DNA from 4 places in the Arthrobacter sp. 10N44_2 genome. Region 4 is predicted to be linked to each of the others. Evidence: riboswitches for the same ligand, from Rfam matches in the RefSeq annotation. Region 4 holds a riboswitch; each other region holds the start of a gene.

Region 1 (4,204 bases), on a different contig from region 4:
GGTCCGGGACACCGAGGCCGGGCTGATCCGGATCATGGGGACCAAAGCCGAACTTTCCGCCCTGACACAGGAGACCCCCGCATGATGCAGACCGTCCTGACGGTGACCGCCGTCGTACTGTCCCTGGCCGCCGCGGGGGCGATCGTCCGGATCGCGCGGGGGCCCTCGCTGCTGGACCGGGTTCTGGCCGCCGACGTGCTGCTGGCCATCTTCGGCGCGGCCCTGTGCATCGACATGGCCGCCAACCGGCACCTGAACAACCTGATGCTGCTCGTTGCGATTTCCCTGATCGGATTCGTCGGCTCGGTCACCGTGGCCCGGTTCGTGGCCGACAGGCGGGAGGGCGTCCGTGAATCCTGACACAGTGATCGACGCCGTCTCCGCCGTGTTCATGGTGACCGGAGCCCTGATGTCCCTCGCGGCCGCCATCGGGCTGCTGCGATTCCCGGACCTCATGAGCAGGATGCACGCGGCCACCAAACCGCAGGTCCTCGGCCTGTTCCTGCTGCTGGCGGCCCTCGGCCTGCAGATGCGCACCTGGTCGGTGTGGCCCGTCCTGCTGGTGGCCTGGCTCTTCCAGCTGCTCACCGTCCCCGTGTCCGCCCACATGGTGGGTCGGGCCGGCTACCGGACCAAGCACCTGCACCCGGAGCTGCTGAGCTCCGACGAGCTCGAGGCGGTAGTCCAGAAGGCCGCCCAGCAGGCGGCCACGCACGGAGCGGACGACGACGACGACCGCTGAGCCCCGTCTGGCCAGGCGGACCCGGCCGCACGTCGCCCCGTCCGGCCCGGCGGACCCGGCCGGGGCCTTCGACTGCCGCGGCGGGCGCCGCGGCCAGTCGCGTCAGGTCAGACGACGTCCTGGGTCTTGGCGAAGCGGGTGATCGCGCGCTGGGTGCCGCGGTTGGCGAGCACCTGGATGATGGCGCTGACCGAGGCGGAGATCAGGGCGAACGTCAGGGCCGAGCGCAGGGTGGTGGGAACGTCGTCCTCCTGGCCCTTGGGCGGCTTGTTGCCCGTGGACTTTTCCCACATGGTGTCCACCAGCTTGGTGCCGGCAAAGCCGGCCAGGAGGCTGACGCCGGTGCCGAGCAGCTTGATGAGGATGTTCATTCTTCGGTCTCCTTGGGACGGGAACGGTTTTCCCCTAGCCTAGCGTTCCGGGGTGAGGACCATCCGCAGGGCCTCGACCACGAGTTCGTGATCCGCCTTCTGGGGCAGGCCGGAGACGGTGACGACGGCGACGGCGCCCGTGCCGCGCACGTAAATGGGAAACGCCCCGCCGTGGGCGGCGAACTCCGACTGATCCCACCAGGCGTTGTCCTCGATCCTTCCGCCGGCAGCGCGGGCCCGGAGGCCCACCAGCAGGGACGGGACCTCGTACCGCATGGCGGTGCGCTTTTTGGCGTTGATCCAGCGCTCATTGTCCGGTGTGGCGCCGTCCAGCGCGGCGTGGAAGAGCACCTGCTCGCCTTTGGTGATGTCGACGGCAATGGGCAGCGAGCGTTGCCTGCCCAGCTCGACAAGGAGGAGCCCGAGGTCCAGGGCGTCATCCTTGCTGAACGACGCGAACTGGAGCGCCTCTATCTCGGCCAGCACGCGGCCAATGAGCGCCGCCAGGGAACCCCGCGGCTGCGGCTCATTGGAGTCGGGATCGTATTCCCCGGAGGGATCTTGGGTGACCGGTGTGTGCGACAAAATATTCCAGCTTTCCGGTGGGTGACGAGGCCGCCCGCTGGCGGGTCCGGGGGTCCGGCACGACGACTCTACCAAGAGGGATTTCCGGGCCGCCGGGACTGCCGCCGTCCGGTCCACGATTGTGACGGCACACCACTGAAATCCCGGCCGTCCGGGTGTAAACTGAGCCAGCCCACAAGGGCGAAAATAATTACGACAGGGGAGCGCCGCCGTCGGGCATCGCCGGAAAAATCCGGGGAAACCTTTGGTGGGCGCTGAGAGTGCGGACAGCCGCAGACCCTCGAACCTGATCCGGTTAGTACCGGCGCAAGGGAGTCGAGTTCTCAGGATGCGCGGAGGGCGGCGGAAGCCGAGACCGGCCGGCGCACCCTCCCCTCCTGTTCCTCAGGAGGACGACATGACAGATATTTCAGCACAGCATGGTTCCGCCAGCCGTTCATCCGCCCGGCGCAACTACAGCTGGCGCGTGGTGGACATTGTGGTGGCCGCGTTGATCGCCGTTGCCGGCGGCGTCATTTTCTGGGCCTGGTCCCAGGGCGCGAACCTGATCTCGACTCCGGTCAACGCGGTCTACCCGCCGTTGAGCGGACTCTACGCCGGCGGCTGGATGATCCCGGCGGTGCTGGGCATGCTCATCATCCGCAAGCCGGGCGCCGCGCTCTTCTGCGAAACCGTCGCGGCCACCGGCGAGCTCATCATGGGTTCGCAGTACGGCACCACGGTGCTGATCTCCGGCATCCTGCAGGGCCTCGGCGCCGAACTGGTCTTCGCGGCCTTCCTCTACAAGAAGTTCAACCTGCCCGTCTCCGTGCTGGCCGGCGCCGGCGCTGGCCTCTTCTGCGGCCTGAACGACTCCTTCCTGCCGTGGGGCTGGAACATCGCCTACGAAGCCGGCGACAAGCTCGCCTACATCGTCTTCACCACGATCTCCGGCGCAGTGATTGCCGGCGGACTGGCCTGGCTCGCCACCCGCGGCCTGGCGAAAACCGGAGTGCTGGGCTCCTTTGCCTCCCGCAAGGCCGCCACGGAGCCCGTCTTCTCCTGAGCCCCGTCGCTGAATCCTGCAGAGAATCATGAGATCTTCACCGGGCGTCCGGCCGGCCGCCGTCACGGCCCGCGGCTGGGGCTGGCGGCATGCCGGACGGACCAGGCCCGCCGTCAGCGGCCTTGACCTGGACATCCAGCCGGGGGAGCGCGTGCTCCTGCTGGGGCCCTCCGGCGCCGGCAAGTCGACGCTGCTCCACGCCCTGGCCGGCGTTCTGGGCGACGGCGCGGCCGGCGACTCCGGGGACCCCGGCGACTCCGGCGACTCCGGCGAAGCCGAAGATGCAGACGAGACCGGCAGCCTCCTGATCGACGGTGCCGCGCCACGGGCGCAGCGCGGCCGCGCCGGGCTGGTGCAGCAGGACCCGGAAACGCAGGTGGTGCTCTCCCGCCTCGGCGACGACGTCGCCTTCGGGGCGGAGAACCTCGCCGTCCCGGCGGCGGAGATCTGGCCGCGCGTGCGCGAGGCCCTCGACGACGTCGGGCTGGGACAGCTGCCGCTGGACCACCCGACGGCGGCCCTCTCCGGCGGCCAAAAGCAACGGCTCGCGCTCGCCGGGATCCTCGCGATGCGGCCAGGGCTGCTGCTGCTCGACGAGCCGACCGCCAACCTCGACCCCACGGGCGTCCTGGAGGTCCGCGACGCTGTGGGCCGCTGCCTGGACAAGACAGGCGCCACGCTGGTGGTCGTGGAGCACCGGGTGGGGGTCTGGAAAGACCTGGTGGACAGGATCGTGGTGCTGCAGCCAGGGTCCGCCACGGACTCCGCGGTCTTGATTGACGGACCGCCGGACCGGGTCCTGGCCGAGGCGCGGGACATGCTCATCGGTGCGGGCGTCTGGGTGCCGGGCTACGTCCCGGCGACGCGGATGCGGACACCGGCGCGGGGCGCGGGACAGACTCTGCTCGCGGCCGACGCGCTCGCGGTGTCCCGCGAACGGCCGCGGCGGGCCGGGCTGCGCGACGGCTTCCGCACCATCGCGCCGCGTCCGGTCCAGTCCGGGGTCTCGGTCCGGGTCCGCGCCGGCGAGGCGCTGACCATCACCGGACAGAACGGCACAGGGAAGTCCACCCTGGCGCTGACGCTGGCCGGTCTCCTGCGGCCCGTCGCGGGAACAGTCTCGGCCACGGCGGAGCTGAGCAGCCCCGCCACCGGTCACTCCAGCGGTCGCTCCAGTGGCCGCGTACGCGACGGCGCCGGACCCGATCCCTACCGGTGGAAGGCCCAGCAGCTGATCGCCAGGATCGGAACCGTCTTCCAGGAACCCGAGCACCAGTTCGTTACCGGCAAGGTCCTCGACGAGCTCATGTTCGGACCGCGCCACCTCGGCTACGGCGAAGACCGCGTGGACGAACTGCTGGAGCGGCTGCGGCTGACGGAGCTTGTGGACGCCAACCCCTACACGCTCTCCGGCGGCGAGAAGCGGCGCCTTTCGGTAGCCACTGTGCTGGCGGCGCACCC
Region 2 (4,204 bases), on a different contig from region 4:
CCTCGAGCTGACCGGCGGGGAAGGCGACGATCCGCCCAACACGGTGACCCGCGTCCGTGCGCCGCGTGCCATGGCCGAGGCGCCGGTGAACAACCGCGTCACTTCCGTCAAGGGCTCCACCCGCCTGGAAGCCAAGAAGCAGCGCCGCCGCGAATCCCGCGACACCGGCCGCCGCCGTACCGTCATCACCGAGGCCGAGTTCCTGGCCCGCCGCGAGTCCGTGGACCGCCAGATGATCGTCCGCCAGCGCGACGACAGAATCCAGATCGGTGTCCTTGAAGACGGCGTCCTGGCCGAGCACTTCGTGTCCAAGACCCAGCAGGACTCCCTGATCGGCAACGTCTACCTGGGCAAGGTCCAGAACGTGCTGCCCTCCATGGAGGCCGCTTTCGTGGACATCGGCCGCGGCCGCAACGCCGTGCTCTACGCCGGTGAAGTGAACTGGGAGTCCGTCAACCTCGAGGGCAAGCAGCGCCGCATCGAGAACGCGCTGAAGTCCGGCGACTCCGTGCTGGTCCAGGTCACCAAGGACCCGGTCGGCCACAAGGGCGCCCGTCTCACCAGCCAGATCTCGCTGCCCGGCCGGTACCTCGTGTACGTGCCCGGCGGTTCCATGACCGGCATCTCCCGCAAGCTGCCCGACGTCGAACGCAACCGCCTCAAGCGGATCCTCAAGGACCGCCTGCCCGAGGACGCGGGCGTCATTGTCCGCACCGCGGCCGAGGGAGCTTCCGAGGAAGAGCTGACGCACGACATCAACCGCCTCCGCGCGCAGTGGGAAGGCATCGAGAGCCAGTCGACGTCCACCAAGATCCTCGCCCCCGAGCTGCTCTACGGCGAACCTGACCTGACCATCAAGGTGGTCCGGGACGTCTTCAACGAGGACTTCTCCAAGCTGATCGTCTCCGGCGAGGAAGCCTGGGACACCATCGAGGCCTACGTCACCTACGTCGCGCCGGACCTCGTGGGCCGGCTCGAGAAGTGGACCAAGGACACGGACATCTTCGCGGCCTGGCGCATCGACGAGCAGATCCACAAGGCCCTGGACCGGAAGGTCTTCCTGCCCTCGGGCGGTTCGCTCGTGATCGACCGCACCGAAGCCATGACCGTGGTGGACGTTAACACCGGCAAATTCACCGGCTCCGGCGGCAACCTCGAGGAAACCGTCACCAAGAACAACCTGGAAGCGGCCGAGGAAGTCGTCCGGCAGCTGCGCCTGCGCGACATTGGCGGCATCATCGTGATCGACTTCATCGACATGGTGCTCGAATCCAACCGCGACCTCGTGCTGCGCCGCATGGTGGAGTGCCTGGGCCGGGACCGGACTAAACACCAGGTGGCCGAGGTGACCTCGCTGGGCCTCGTGCAGATGACCCGCAAGCGGATGGGCACCGGGCTGCTGGAAGTCTTCGGCGAACAGTGCGAAACATGTGCGGGCCGCGGCATCGTCACCCACGACGAGCCGGTGGAGCACCGCCGCGCCAACACGGTCGCCGCGGAGCACTATGTGCCGCGCACCGAGGCGCAGCCTGCTGCCCGCCCGGAACGCAAGAGCCGTCGCCGCGGCCGCGGAGGCCAGGGCGGAGAGACCGCGCCGGCCGCACCCGCGCCCGTCCACGCCGAACCCACCGAGGCCGAACGCCACGCCAAGGCCGAGGCCACCCGTGCCGCGCTGGCCAACATCGCTGCCGCAGCGCACGCCGCGCACCTGCACGACGGGGAGGCAGCCGCAGCCAGCGACGCCGGGGCCCGCCAGGCCGCCGTCGACGCCGTCACGCAGCTCGCAGCCGCCGACGAGGCAGCCGGCCGCCCCGCAACGGTGCTGACGTTTGGCGGCGAGCAGGTGGCCCTGCCTTTCGTCGAGCACGCGGAGGACGCGCCGTCACCGGCCCTGACCCTGGACCTGCTGACCGAGGCCTTCGCAAACCTGGGCGAAGCCGAGGCCGGCAAGCCGGATCAGGCCGCCGGCCTGGCGGCCGGTCAGGCAGCAGCTGTTGCCGCACCGGAAGCCACGGCGCCCGAGGCGCCGTCGGCCGTCCGCGCTGCGGAGGCGCCGGCGTCACGCACAGCTGACACCACGACGCTGCGCGGCCGCCGCGGGCGCCGCAACCGGAGTGCCAGCCGCGCCCAGGGCGCAGCCAACGAAACCTCCGTGGAGCACCGCGAGGCAACCCGGCCGGCCGCGGCCGGATCGGTCCACGAGGCCAAGGCTCCCGCCGCGGCCGGGCCTGCGTCCATCCCGGCCGGCAACGAGCCGATCATCCTCGGCGTCGGCGTGCCGGCGTCGGAGCTGTAGTCCTCCGCGACTGACCACGTCCCCGTCCGGTCATTATTTCGACTGGTCGGGCTGCGGGTCCGGGTCAGGGCAGACGTAACATACGTCCGCCCGGGCCCGGGCCCGCTCGTGCGTTAACGGGTCCTCCGGGTGGCAAGGGCTAGGCTGGAACACTGACACGGGGTGCCGGGCACCGGGCCGGCTGAGATCCAGACCCGTTGAACCTGTCCGGTTAGCACCGGCGAAGGGATGTCTTCCTTGTCCGCGAGATCGAATCCGTCCGAGTTCCTCCCGCCCAATTTTCTGCACAACGAGTCTCTGCCGGCCCCGCCGCGCATTCCCCGCGTGCTGGCCATCGCCGGCTCCGATCCCTCCGGCGGGGCCGGAATCCAGGCCGACCTGAAGAGCATCGCGGCGAACGGCGGCTACGGCATGGCCGCCATCACCGCCCTGACAGCGCAGAACACCCAGGGCGTGCGCGCCGTCCACGTCCCCCCGGCGGCGTTCCTCACGGCGCAGCTGGACGCCATCAGCGACGACATCGGCATCGACGCCGTCAAGATCGGCATGCTCGGTGACGCCGCCGTGATCGACGCCGTCCGCAGCTGGCTGGAAAAGGTGCGCCCCGCCGTCGTCGTCCTGGACCCGGTGATGGTCGCCACCAGCGGGGACCGGCTCCTGCAGGAATCCGCCGAGGCCGCCCTGCAGGCCCTCCTGCCGCTGGCGGACCTCATCACGCCCAACCTCGCCGAACTCGCCATCCTGCTCAAGGAACCCGTCGCTGCCGACTGGACCGAGGCCCTGGCGCAGGGCAAGCGGCTGGCCGCCCTGACCGGCACCACCGTCCTGGTTAAGGGCGGACACCTCCAGGGCGCCGGGCGGGGGGACGGGCATGCCCACGACGCCGACGGCCACGACGCCGACGCCGGCACCGGCTGCCCGGATGCGCTGGTCAACACCGGCGGCCTGCTCGGCCAGGAAACGGTGGTGGTGCCGGGGGAGCGGATCGCGACGCGCAACAGCCACGGCACCGGATGCTCCCTGTCCTCGGCCATGGCCACCGTGCAGGCCCGGGTGGGGGACTGGGAAGCGGCGCTGCGGGAAGTCAAGCCGTGGCTGCTGGGCGCGCTCCGCGGAGCCTCGGCCCTGGACGTCGGCTCGGGCAACGGCCCGGTCCACCACTTCCACCACCTGCAGCACCTCCAGGCCGGGCACGGTCCGGCGGCGGGGGAGTTCGCCGCAGCCCTGCGCGCAGGAGCCGCGGATGATCTTGAGGCGATCTACGCCCTGGACTTCGTCCGCGGACTGGCCGACGGCACCTTGCCCGAGCACGAGTTCGCGTACTACCTCGCCCAGGACGCCATCTACCTCAACGGCTACTCCCGGGTCCTGGCCCGGGCCGCGGCGATTGCCCCCACCGAGGCCGAGCAGCTGTTCTGGGCCCGTTCGGCGCAGACCTGCCTGGAGGTCGAATCCGAGCTGCACCGTTCCTGGCTCAGCACGCGCCCCACGGCCTCCACCCTGGGCCCGGTCACGAAAGCGTATGTGGACCACCTGCTGGCCGCCTCTGTCTCCGGCAGCTATGGCGTCCTCGTGGCGGCGGCGCTGCCCTGCTTCTGGCTCTACGCCGAGGTCGGTTCCACGCTGCACCGGGAGTTCCTGGCCGGCGGCGCCCCCGGGGAGCACCCCTACGCCGGCTGGCTGCGGACCTACGCCGACGAGGACTTCGCCGCCGCGACCCGGCAGGCCATCGCGTACACGGACACGGCGGCCGGGCGGGCATCGGAGAGCGAGCGGCAGGCCATGGCCCTGGCTTTCCGGCAGTCATCGCGCTACGAAGTGGACTTCTTCGACGCGCCGCGGCTGTACGCCTGACGCGAGCTGGTCCGGACTACCGGTACGATGGTGGGGCACGGTTCCGGAAGTCGT
Region 3 (4,204 bases), on a different contig from region 4:
TAGCCAACAGCACGGCGTCGCAGCCGAGTTCCATCGCTAGGGCAGCGTCCGAGGCCGTGCCGATCCCGGCATCCAGCACCACGGGCACGGACGCGCGCGAGACGATCAGCTCGATGTTGTGCGGGTTCAGGATGCCCAGTCCGGTGCCGATCGGGGCGCCCAACGGCATCACGGCCGTCGCGCCGAGGTTTTCGAGCCGGAGGGCAAGCACGGGGTCGTCGTTCGTGTAGGCGAAGACCTTGAAGCCTCGGGCCACGAGCTGTTCGGTTGCGTCCACGAGTTCGACGGCGTCCGGCAGCAATGTGTGCTCGTCGGCAATGACTTCGAGCTTGACCCAGTCCGTTTCCAGGGCCTCCCGCGCCAGCTCGGCGGTGAGGACGGCGTCCTTGGCGGTGAAGCAGCCTGCCGTGTTGGGCAGTACCCGGATCTGATGGTCCTCGAGCAGCTGGAACAGCGAGCCCGTCTCCGCCGGCGAATAGCGGCGCATCGCCACCGTGGTCAGCTCCGTCCCGGACGCCACCAGCGCCGCCCCGAGCCCGTCCAGGCTCGGCGCACCGCCGGTTCCCATGATGAGGCGGGAGCCGAGCCTTACGCCGTCGACCACGAACGGATCGGCCACCGCACCGGTCATGGGGACGGCCTGTGTTCCTGCGAACGTCGTCTCGTTCATGCTGGTCATCCTCCCTGGACTGCCGTGACAAGTTCGACGTCGTCGCCGTCGGCGAGCGCCGTGGCGTGCCACTGGCTGCGCGGCACCACTTCGGCGTTGCGGGCGACGGCGACACCGAGCTTCCGCCCGTCGGCGGCGCGGCCGTCGGGGCCGATGCTCCGGCCAGTGAGCTGGCTGACGAGTGTGGAGACGGAGGCGCCGTCGGCGACGCTCTGATCCGTTCCGTTAAGTCGGATGTTCATGCTGCTTCCTTCTTGGGGCTGTCCCCGGACGTAACCGGGAGGCGGGAAAAACGGTCGGGGCGGAACCCGGCCCAGCGCGGGTCCGGCGTGAAGTCCATGAGTTGCCGGCACACGGCGGCAGCGGCGGGGGTCAGCAGGACGCCGTGCCGGAAGAATCCTGTGGCGATGATGAGTCCCGGGACGTCGCCGCCGTCCGCTTGTGCGACCCGCCCCAGCAGCGGGGCATTGTCCGGGGTTCCTGGCCGCGCCCGCGCCGTGGCTTCCAAAAGCTCCAGCTCGGCGACCGCAGGCACCAGCTGCTGGGCATCCCGCAGCAGCTGGTAAATGCCGCCGGCGGAAACTGCGTGCGGATCCGACGGTCCATCCTCCCGCTGGGTGGCCCCGATCACCACGGTGCCGTCCTGGCGGGGGACGATGTACACCGGGATGCCGCGCACCATGCCCCGCACGGTGGCCGTGAGCAGCGGCTGCAGATGCGGAGGCACGCGGAGCCGGAGGATGTCGCCGTAGACGGGCCGCAGCGGCAGCGCCAGCCCGGCCGGCAGCTCCTCGAGCGCGGCGGCGCCGAGCCCGTTGGCGACCACGGTCTCGGCAGCCCGCACGGTACCGCCGCCGGCCAACCGCACACCCGCCACCTGTCCGTCCTGCCACAGCAGGCCTGCCGCGCGCCGCCGGACGAAGCTGCCGCCTTCCGCACCGAGCACGCCCGCGAGCCGGGTGATCAGCAGGCGGGGGTCCACCTGGTGGTCGGCCGGGATGTCGAAGGCACACGAGATGCCGGGACTCAGCAGGGGCTCCCGGGTGCGCGCCTCGCGCACTGTCAGCGGCTCCACGGCCAGGCCGCATGCCTGCTGGACTTCCCTCAAGTCCGCGAGCGCGCGCCGGTCCGCCGCGTCGGCCCCCACCGCCAGGGTCGGCGTCGTTAAGTAGCCGGTACCTGCCGGCGAATCCGCGCCAGCGGCACCGGCGTCTAGAGCCGCAGCGAATCCTGGCCACAACCGGGAGGCTTCAAGCATCAGTTCCAGGAGCTGTTCCTCCTGGTAGTGCAGTTCACTCACGGGGGCCAGCATGCCGGCCGCGGCCCAGCTGGCTCCGCTGCCGGGAGCATCATCGATCAGGACCACGGATCGGCCCGAGCGGATGGCCTCGAACGCGATGCCATGGCCGATCACCCCGCCGCCGATCACGGCCACGTCGGCAGTCGTGTCCCCCGCGATGATTCCCTCTGCGGTACCGGTCCCTGTGTCACAAACCTGGGCGGCGGCGTCATTTGCGGCTCCGGCTGCACGGCCTGCTCGTGTGCCCATGAAGAATTCCTTCCCTACGCCGGTACTAGCCGGATCAGGTCAAGCGGTCGGCTCTGACGCCCTCTCAGCCGGGCAGCGGCGACATGGCTGCTGCGGGCTCCCGCGGTATGCGCCCAGTTTAGAGGAACTAGGCTGGTCCCATGAGCCAGGACCCTCTCCACACCACCGCCCGCCTCTATCTCTGCACCGACGCCCGCAGGGACCGCGGCGACTTCGAGGACTTCGTGGACGCCGCCTTCGCCGGCGGCGTGGACATCATCCAGTTGCGCGACAAGTCGCTCGAGGCCTCCGAGGAGCTGGAACTGCTGGAGGTCCTGCACACCGCGGCGCAGCGCCACGGGCGGCTGTGGGCCGTCAATGACCGGGCGGACATCGCCTCCCTGTCCGGGGCTCCGGTGTTCCATGTCGGCCAGAAGGACATTTCGCTCGACGCCGCCCGCGGCTTTCTCGGCAAGGATGCCGTGATCGGCCTGTCCACCCACAGCCCGAAGCAGGTGGACGCCGCCATCGCTGCCGCGCCAGGCCGCAAAGGGCTCGATTATTTCTGTGTGGGCCCCGTGTGGGCGACGCCCACCAAGCCCGGACGCGCCGCCGTCGGCCTCGATCTGGTGCGCTACGCCGCCCAGGCGATCGGCGGGGCGGACGCGGAGGGAACCGGCAAGGTCGACGAAAGCGTGCTGCCGTGGTTCGCGATCGGCGGGATCGACCTCAGTAACGTGGAGCAGGTAGTCGATGCCGGTGCCCGGCGGATCGTCGTGGTCCGGGCGATCACCGACGCCACTGATCCGGCCCACGCCGCCGGAGCCTTGCTGGCGGCGCTGGACGCCGCCGCATCCTAAGCAGGTCCCCAGACCGTAATGCCGGCCGGCACTGAAACTATCCGGCGAGACCCAGCTCCGTCATCCGGCGCGCGTGGTTCGCTGCAAGTTCGGCCGCCAGGCCATTGACCAGCGCCCGGGCGCCGGCGTCGTCGAGCCCCGACAGTCCGCCGAGGAACGCGTGCTCAGCGCTGACACGCTGGGCGTGGTTCAGTACTTCCCCCAGCAGACGCCTGGCCCACAACGCCAGGCGCGACGCCAGCCGGGGGTCATCGGCCAGGGCCGCCTTGATGCGCGCCTGCAGCACGGCCGTGGACTCACCGGTGGAGCGAACCTGCCCGATCAACTCACGGGTCGCGGCGTCGACGTACCGGCCCACGACGCTGTAAAAGTCCGCGGCGACCGTGTCGATCACGTAGGCCTTCATGAGGGCCTCGTACCAGTCCGACGGGCGCGTGCGTTCGTGGAAGTGGTCCACCGCGGGCTGGAACGGCAGCATGGCGGCCTCCGTATCCAGGCCCATGTGTTCGAGCCGGATTCGGACGAGTTCGTAATGCTGGAACTCGACCACCGCCATCCTGCCCAGCAACGCACGGTCATGCAGCGTGGGCGAATACCGGGCACTCGAGGACAGCCGCTCGAAGGCGGAAAGCTCGCCGTACGCCAAGACTCCCAGCAGGTCGGCAATGAAGCTGTTGTAGAGGGCAGGATCGTCCGCAGTTGCGCTCATCATCCAAGACTAATAGCGGAAATCGGGCTACCCTGATTTTCGTGTCCCATCATCGCCTGACCCCCAGTGTCCACGAGCAGCAGAACCAGCTTGCCGGGGCACTCAAGGCGTTGCGCACCACGCTGGAACTGCCCGGCCCGTTCCCCGAGGATGTGCTGCGCGACGCGGAGGCGGCGGTGGCCGAGCACAAGCTCCCGGACCTTGACCTCACGCACGTCGAGTTCGTGACCATCGATCCGGCATCGTCCACCGACCTGGACCAGGCCCTGTTTATCGAACGGAGCAACGGCGGCTACAAGGTCTTCTACGCCATCGCCGACGTCCCCTCCTTTGTCGCCCCGGGCGGGGCGCTGGACGCCGAGACCCGGCGCCGCGGCCAGACCTTCTACACCCCGGACGGCCGGATTCCGCTGCATCCGGAGATCATCAGCGAGGCC
Region 4 (4,204 bases):
TGGCCGTGCCAGCCCGCGGTCTTTTCGAAGCCGAGCGTGCCGACATAGAAATCATGCGCCGACTGGACGTCGCCGACCTGCAGGTGGACGTGCCCGACGCCGGCGGCGGCCTGGCGCTGGCCGGCCACGGACTCCTCGGTCAGGTATTGCTGCAGGTAGCGCTGCGGCGGCAGGGCGAGACTGTCCATGACGACGTTCTTGCCCTCCCAGGACCACGCCGCCCGCGGCCGGTCCCAGTACAGCTCGATGCCGTTGCCTTCGGGGTCGTTGAAGTAGAACGCCTCGCTGACGAGGTGGTCCGCGCTGCCGGTGAAGGACTGGGGCTCGTACTGGGCCGCGGTGGCGATGGTGGCCGCCAGGGAGTGCTGGTCCTCGAAGAGGAGGGCGGTGTGGAAGAGCCCGGCCTCGCCGCGGGAAGGTAGATTCAGGCCCGGGGCAGGCGCCAGATGCACCAGCGGCTTCTGCTGGCGCCCAAGGTAGAGCCCGCCGTCCTCTTCGGCCACAGTCTCCAGGCCGAGGGCGCGCTGGTAGTAGTCGGTCATGAGCTTCATGTCGCCGACCTTGAGCATCACGGTGCCCATGGTGAGTTCGGCAGGAAGGAGGTCCTGGGTGCTGGCTTCTGCGGTCATGGCAATGCTCCGTGGATTCTGTAGCCACCGGCCTTCGGCGACTCTACGTAAAGATAAATTACTTGAAGCTTCAATTTATTCCAAAACATGGACTGGCGCCCGGTCTACCGGCAGCCCACGCAGCACGATGTGCCGGATCCGGCGGAGCGTGGCCGGATTGCTCCGCGGATCCTCGGCGGTGACGAGGACGTCAGCGCTTGCCCCTTCACCGATGGACTCCGCGCCGAGCCAGGTCCGCGCAGACCAGCTCGCGGCGTCGAGGGCGGCAGCGGCGGGAAGGCCGGCGGCGTGCAGGGCCTGGATCTCGTCCACGATCCTGCCATGGCTGATCACGCTGCCGGCATCGGTACCGGCATAGATCGCCAGCCCGGCCTCGTGGGCTTCGAGGATCCGCTCCGCCCGGCGCTCCCACAGCGAGCGCATGTGGGCTGCGTAGCGGGGGAACTTGGCCGCCGCCCGGGCGGCGATGTCCGGGAACGTGGCGATGTTGATCAGGGTGGGCACGATAGGAACACCCTGTTCGAGGAAGCGCGGCAGGTGCCGCGGCAGCAGCCCGGTGGCGTGCTCGATGCAGTCGATCCCGGCGTCGAGCATGTCATCGAGGGTGTCTTCGGCGAAGCAGTGTGCGGTGACGCGGGCCCCCTCATCGTGGGCGGCCTGGACGGCGTCCTTGATGGTCCGGGCGGGAAAACTGGCGGCGAGGTCGCCGGCGTCGCGGTCGATCCAGTCCCCCACGAGCTTGACCCAGCCATCACCCGCGCGGGCCTGCTTGCGCACGGCCTCGACGAGATCCTCCGGTTCGACCTCGACGGCCAGGCCCGGCAGGTAGCGCCGGGTCCTGGCGAGATGCCTGCCGGAACGGATGATCCGGGGCAGGTCCGCGCGCTGCTGGAGCCAGCGTGTGTTGTGGACGGCGCCGGCGTCGCGGACCAGGAGTGTCCCGGCGTCGCGGTCCGCCAGGGCCTGGGATTCCGCGGTGTCCTCGGTAACGTCCCCGCCCGGGCCGAGGCCGATGTGGCAGTGTGCGTCCACGAGGCCGGGCATGACCCAGCCGTCGAGCACGAGGTCCGGCGCGGCGGCCGGACGGCGGAAGGTCAGCAGGCCGCCCACCGACCAGAGCCCGCGGCGTTCATGGTCCGCCGCGGTGAGGATGGGGCCGCTGAACTTGATGATGCCGGTCATGACCTAAAGCCTAATCCGCATGACGATCCGCCGGCCAAGACCGTCCAGCCCCAGCTGCGCTTCGTGGATCCGCAGGGCGCCCAACGCCTGTCCTGGCTGGGCGAGTTCCTCGAAACCGCAGCTCGCATAAAACGGCGCATTGAACGGGACGCCTGCGAAGGTGCAAAGCGTCATCGATAAATTGCCACGGCTCCGGGCCGCATCAAGGGCCGCCTCCACCAGGGACCGTCCTATCCCCCGCCCGGCGGAGTCCGGCTGCACGGAGAGTTGTTCCAGATGGGCCTGGCCGCCGACCTCGTCAACGCGGGCAAACCCTACGGGCGGGTTTCCGGCGACAAGTATGAAGATCGGCTCAACCGGCGTCGTCAACTCCGGAGCCGGGAGCGTCTGGTTCCCCAGCTCCGCTTCGAGGATGCGGTCTGCTTAGGCCTCGAGAACCGGCAGCGCCGGGAGGTCTTCCGGCGTCGCCATCCGGATGCGGGGCACGGCCCTGGGCAGAGTCACAATGCCACGCTAACACCGCGGCCCGACCGCACTCCGTCACACTCGAGGGCCGGCCGGCGGTGCGTGGTAGTTTCGTCTACGACCACACGGGTGCCCCTGCAGGGGCTGAGATCGGGCTGACGCAGCCTGCGACCGTTGAACCTGTCCGGGTAATGCCGGCGAAGGAAGTGAGCTTTTCCGTGAACACCCAAGTGACACAGCACAGCCCTGTCCAAATTCAGTCCGCAGCCACCACGCAGTCGCTGAAGTCCCACTCGCTGGCCTTCAGCACGGATCCGGAGCACGGCATCCGCGTGCCGGTGACCGAGATCGCCCTGGAACCCTCCCCGGGCGGCATCCGGAACCCGCCGTTCCGGGTGTACCGCACTGCCGGACCGGGCAGCGATCCGGTCCGCGGGCTGGAGCCGTTCCGCACCCCCTGGATTGAGGCCAGGGCGGACACCGAACCCTACGCCGGCCGTGAACGGGAGCTGCTCGACGACGGCAAATCGGCGGTGCGCCGCGGTGCGGCGTCGGCCGAGTGGCGGGGCGGCCGGCCGGTGCCGCGCCGGGCCGCTGAGGGCAGGACCGTCACGCAGATGCGCTACGCCCGGGACGGTGTCATCACCCCGGAAATGCGGTTCGTCGCGCTGCGCGAGAACTGCGATGTGGAGCTGGTGCGCAGCGAGGTGGCCGCGGGCCGCGCGATCATTCCCAACAACGTCAACCACCCCGAATCCGAGCCGATGATCATCGGCAAGTCGTTCCTGGTGAAAATCAACGCCAATATCGGCAACTCCGCCGTGACCAGCTCCATCGCCGAGGAGGTCGACAAACTCCAGTGGGCCACGCAGTGGGGCGCGGACACCGTCATGGACCTCTCCACCGGGGATGACATCCACACCACGCGCGAGTGGATCATCCGTAATTCCCCCGTCCCCATCGGAACGGTCCCGATCTACCAGGCGCTGGAGAAGGTGAACGGTGAGGCGAACGCCCTGACCTGGGAGATCTTCCGGGACACCGTGATCGAACAGTGCGAGCAGGGCGTGGACTACATGACCATCCACGCGGGCGTGCTGCTGCGGTATGTGCCCCTGACGGCCAACCGGGTCACCGGCATCGTGTCCCGCGGCGGTTCCATCATGGCTGGCTGGTGCCTGGCGCACCACCGGGAGAACTTTCTGTACACCCACTTCGATGAGCTGTGCGAGATCTTCGCACGCTACGACGTCGCGTTCTCGCTGGGCGACGGGCTGCGGCCGGGCGCGACGGCGGATGCCAACGACGCGGCACAGTTCGCCGAACTGGACACCCTGGCCGAGCTCACGCAGCGGGCCTGGGACTTCGACGTGCAAGTCATGGTGGAGGGCCCCGGGCATGTGCCCTTCCACCTCGTCCGGGAAAACGTGGAGCGCCAGCAGGAACTCTGCAAGGGCGCCCCGTTTTACACACTCGGGCCGCTCGTCACGGACATCGCACCGGGCTATGACCACATCACCTCGGCGATCGGCGCCACCGAAATCGCCCGCTACGGCACTGCCATGCTCTGCTACGTCACGCCCAAGGAACACCTCGGGCTGCCGGACAAGGACGATGTGAAGACGGGCGTGATCACTTACAAGATCGCCGCCCATGCCGCGGACCTCGCCAAGGGCCACCCCGGCGCGCACGAACGCGACGATGCCCTGTCCAAGGCAAGGTTCGAGTTCCGCTGGCGGGACCAGTTCGCGCTGTCCCTGGACCCGGTCACGGCCGAGGCCTTCCATGATGAGACGCTTCCCGCGGAGCCGGCCAAGACAGCCCACTTCTGCTCGATGTGCGGTCCGAAGTTCTGCTCCATGCGGATCAGCCAGGACATCCGGGACGAATACGGATCAGCAGATTCGCAGGCGGCCCTAGCGCAGATG

The links. A riboswitch is a leader RNA that binds a small molecule or an ion and turns the genes downstream of it on or off. The one in region 4 is predicted to bind thiamine pyrophosphate.
Region 1: another riboswitch for thiamine pyrophosphate. It lies ahead of AC1DBX_RS08785 (ECF transporter S component); the one in region 4 lies ahead of thiC (phosphomethylpyrimidine synthase ThiC).
Region 2: another riboswitch for thiamine pyrophosphate. It lies ahead of AC1DBX_RS00405 (bifunctional hydroxymethylpyrimidine kinase/phosphomethylpyrimidine kinase); the one in region 4 lies ahead of thiC (phosphomethylpyrimidine synthase ThiC).
Region 3: another riboswitch for thiamine pyrophosphate. It lies ahead of thiO (glycine oxidase ThiO); the one in region 4 lies ahead of thiC (phosphomethylpyrimidine synthase ThiC).

What each region holds. Positions count from the first base shown of each region.
Region 1 is NZ_JBFTHT010000006.1:81,761-85,964, forward strand. Features, by position in the region: gene AC1DBX_RS08760 (Na+/H+ antiporter subunit E) at 1-85, shown strand, start outside; gene AC1DBX_RS08765 (MrpF/PhaF family protein) at 82-360, shown strand; gene mnhG (monovalent cation/H(+) antiporter subunit G) at 392-742, shown strand; gene AC1DBX_RS08775 (DUF4235 domain-containing protein) at 850-1,113, opposite strand; gene AC1DBX_RS08780 (heme-degrading domain-containing protein) at 1,153-1,698, opposite strand; TPP riboswitch at 1,886-2,029, shown strand; gene AC1DBX_RS08785 (ECF transporter S component) at 2,096-2,743, shown strand; gene AC1DBX_RS08790 (ABC transporter ATP-binding protein) at 2,772-4,204, shown strand, end outside.
Region 2 is NZ_JBFTHT010000001.1:76,781-80,984, forward strand. Features, by position in the region: gene AC1DBX_RS00400 (Rne/Rng family ribonuclease) at 1-2,296, shown strand, start outside; TPP riboswitch at 2,445-2,542, shown strand; gene AC1DBX_RS00405 (bifunctional hydroxymethylpyrimidine kinase/phosphomethylpyrimidine kinase) at 2,525-4,150, shown strand.
Region 3 is NZ_JBFTHT010000002.1:1,235-5,438, forward strand. Features, by position in the region: gene AC1DBX_RS02965 (thiazole synthase) at 1-670, opposite strand, end outside; gene thiS (sulfur carrier protein ThiS) at 676-912, opposite strand; gene thiO (glycine oxidase ThiO) at 909-2,219, opposite strand; TPP riboswitch at 2,213-2,333, opposite strand; gene thiE (thiamine phosphate synthase) at 2,360-3,058, shown strand; gene AC1DBX_RS02985 (ferritin-like fold-containing protein) at 3,096-3,770, opposite strand; gene AC1DBX_RS02990 (RNB domain-containing ribonuclease) at 3,809-4,204, shown strand, end outside.
Region 4 is NZ_JBFTHT010000022.1:38,870-43,073, reverse strand. Features, by position in the region: gene AC1DBX_RS18660 (VOC family protein) at 1-629, opposite strand, end outside; gene AC1DBX_RS18655 (amidohydrolase family protein) at 705-1,811, opposite strand; gene AC1DBX_RS18650 (GNAT family N-acetyltransferase) at 1,815-2,180, opposite strand; TPP riboswitch at 2,392-2,499, shown strand; gene thiC (phosphomethylpyrimidine synthase ThiC) at 2,495-4,204, shown strand, end outside.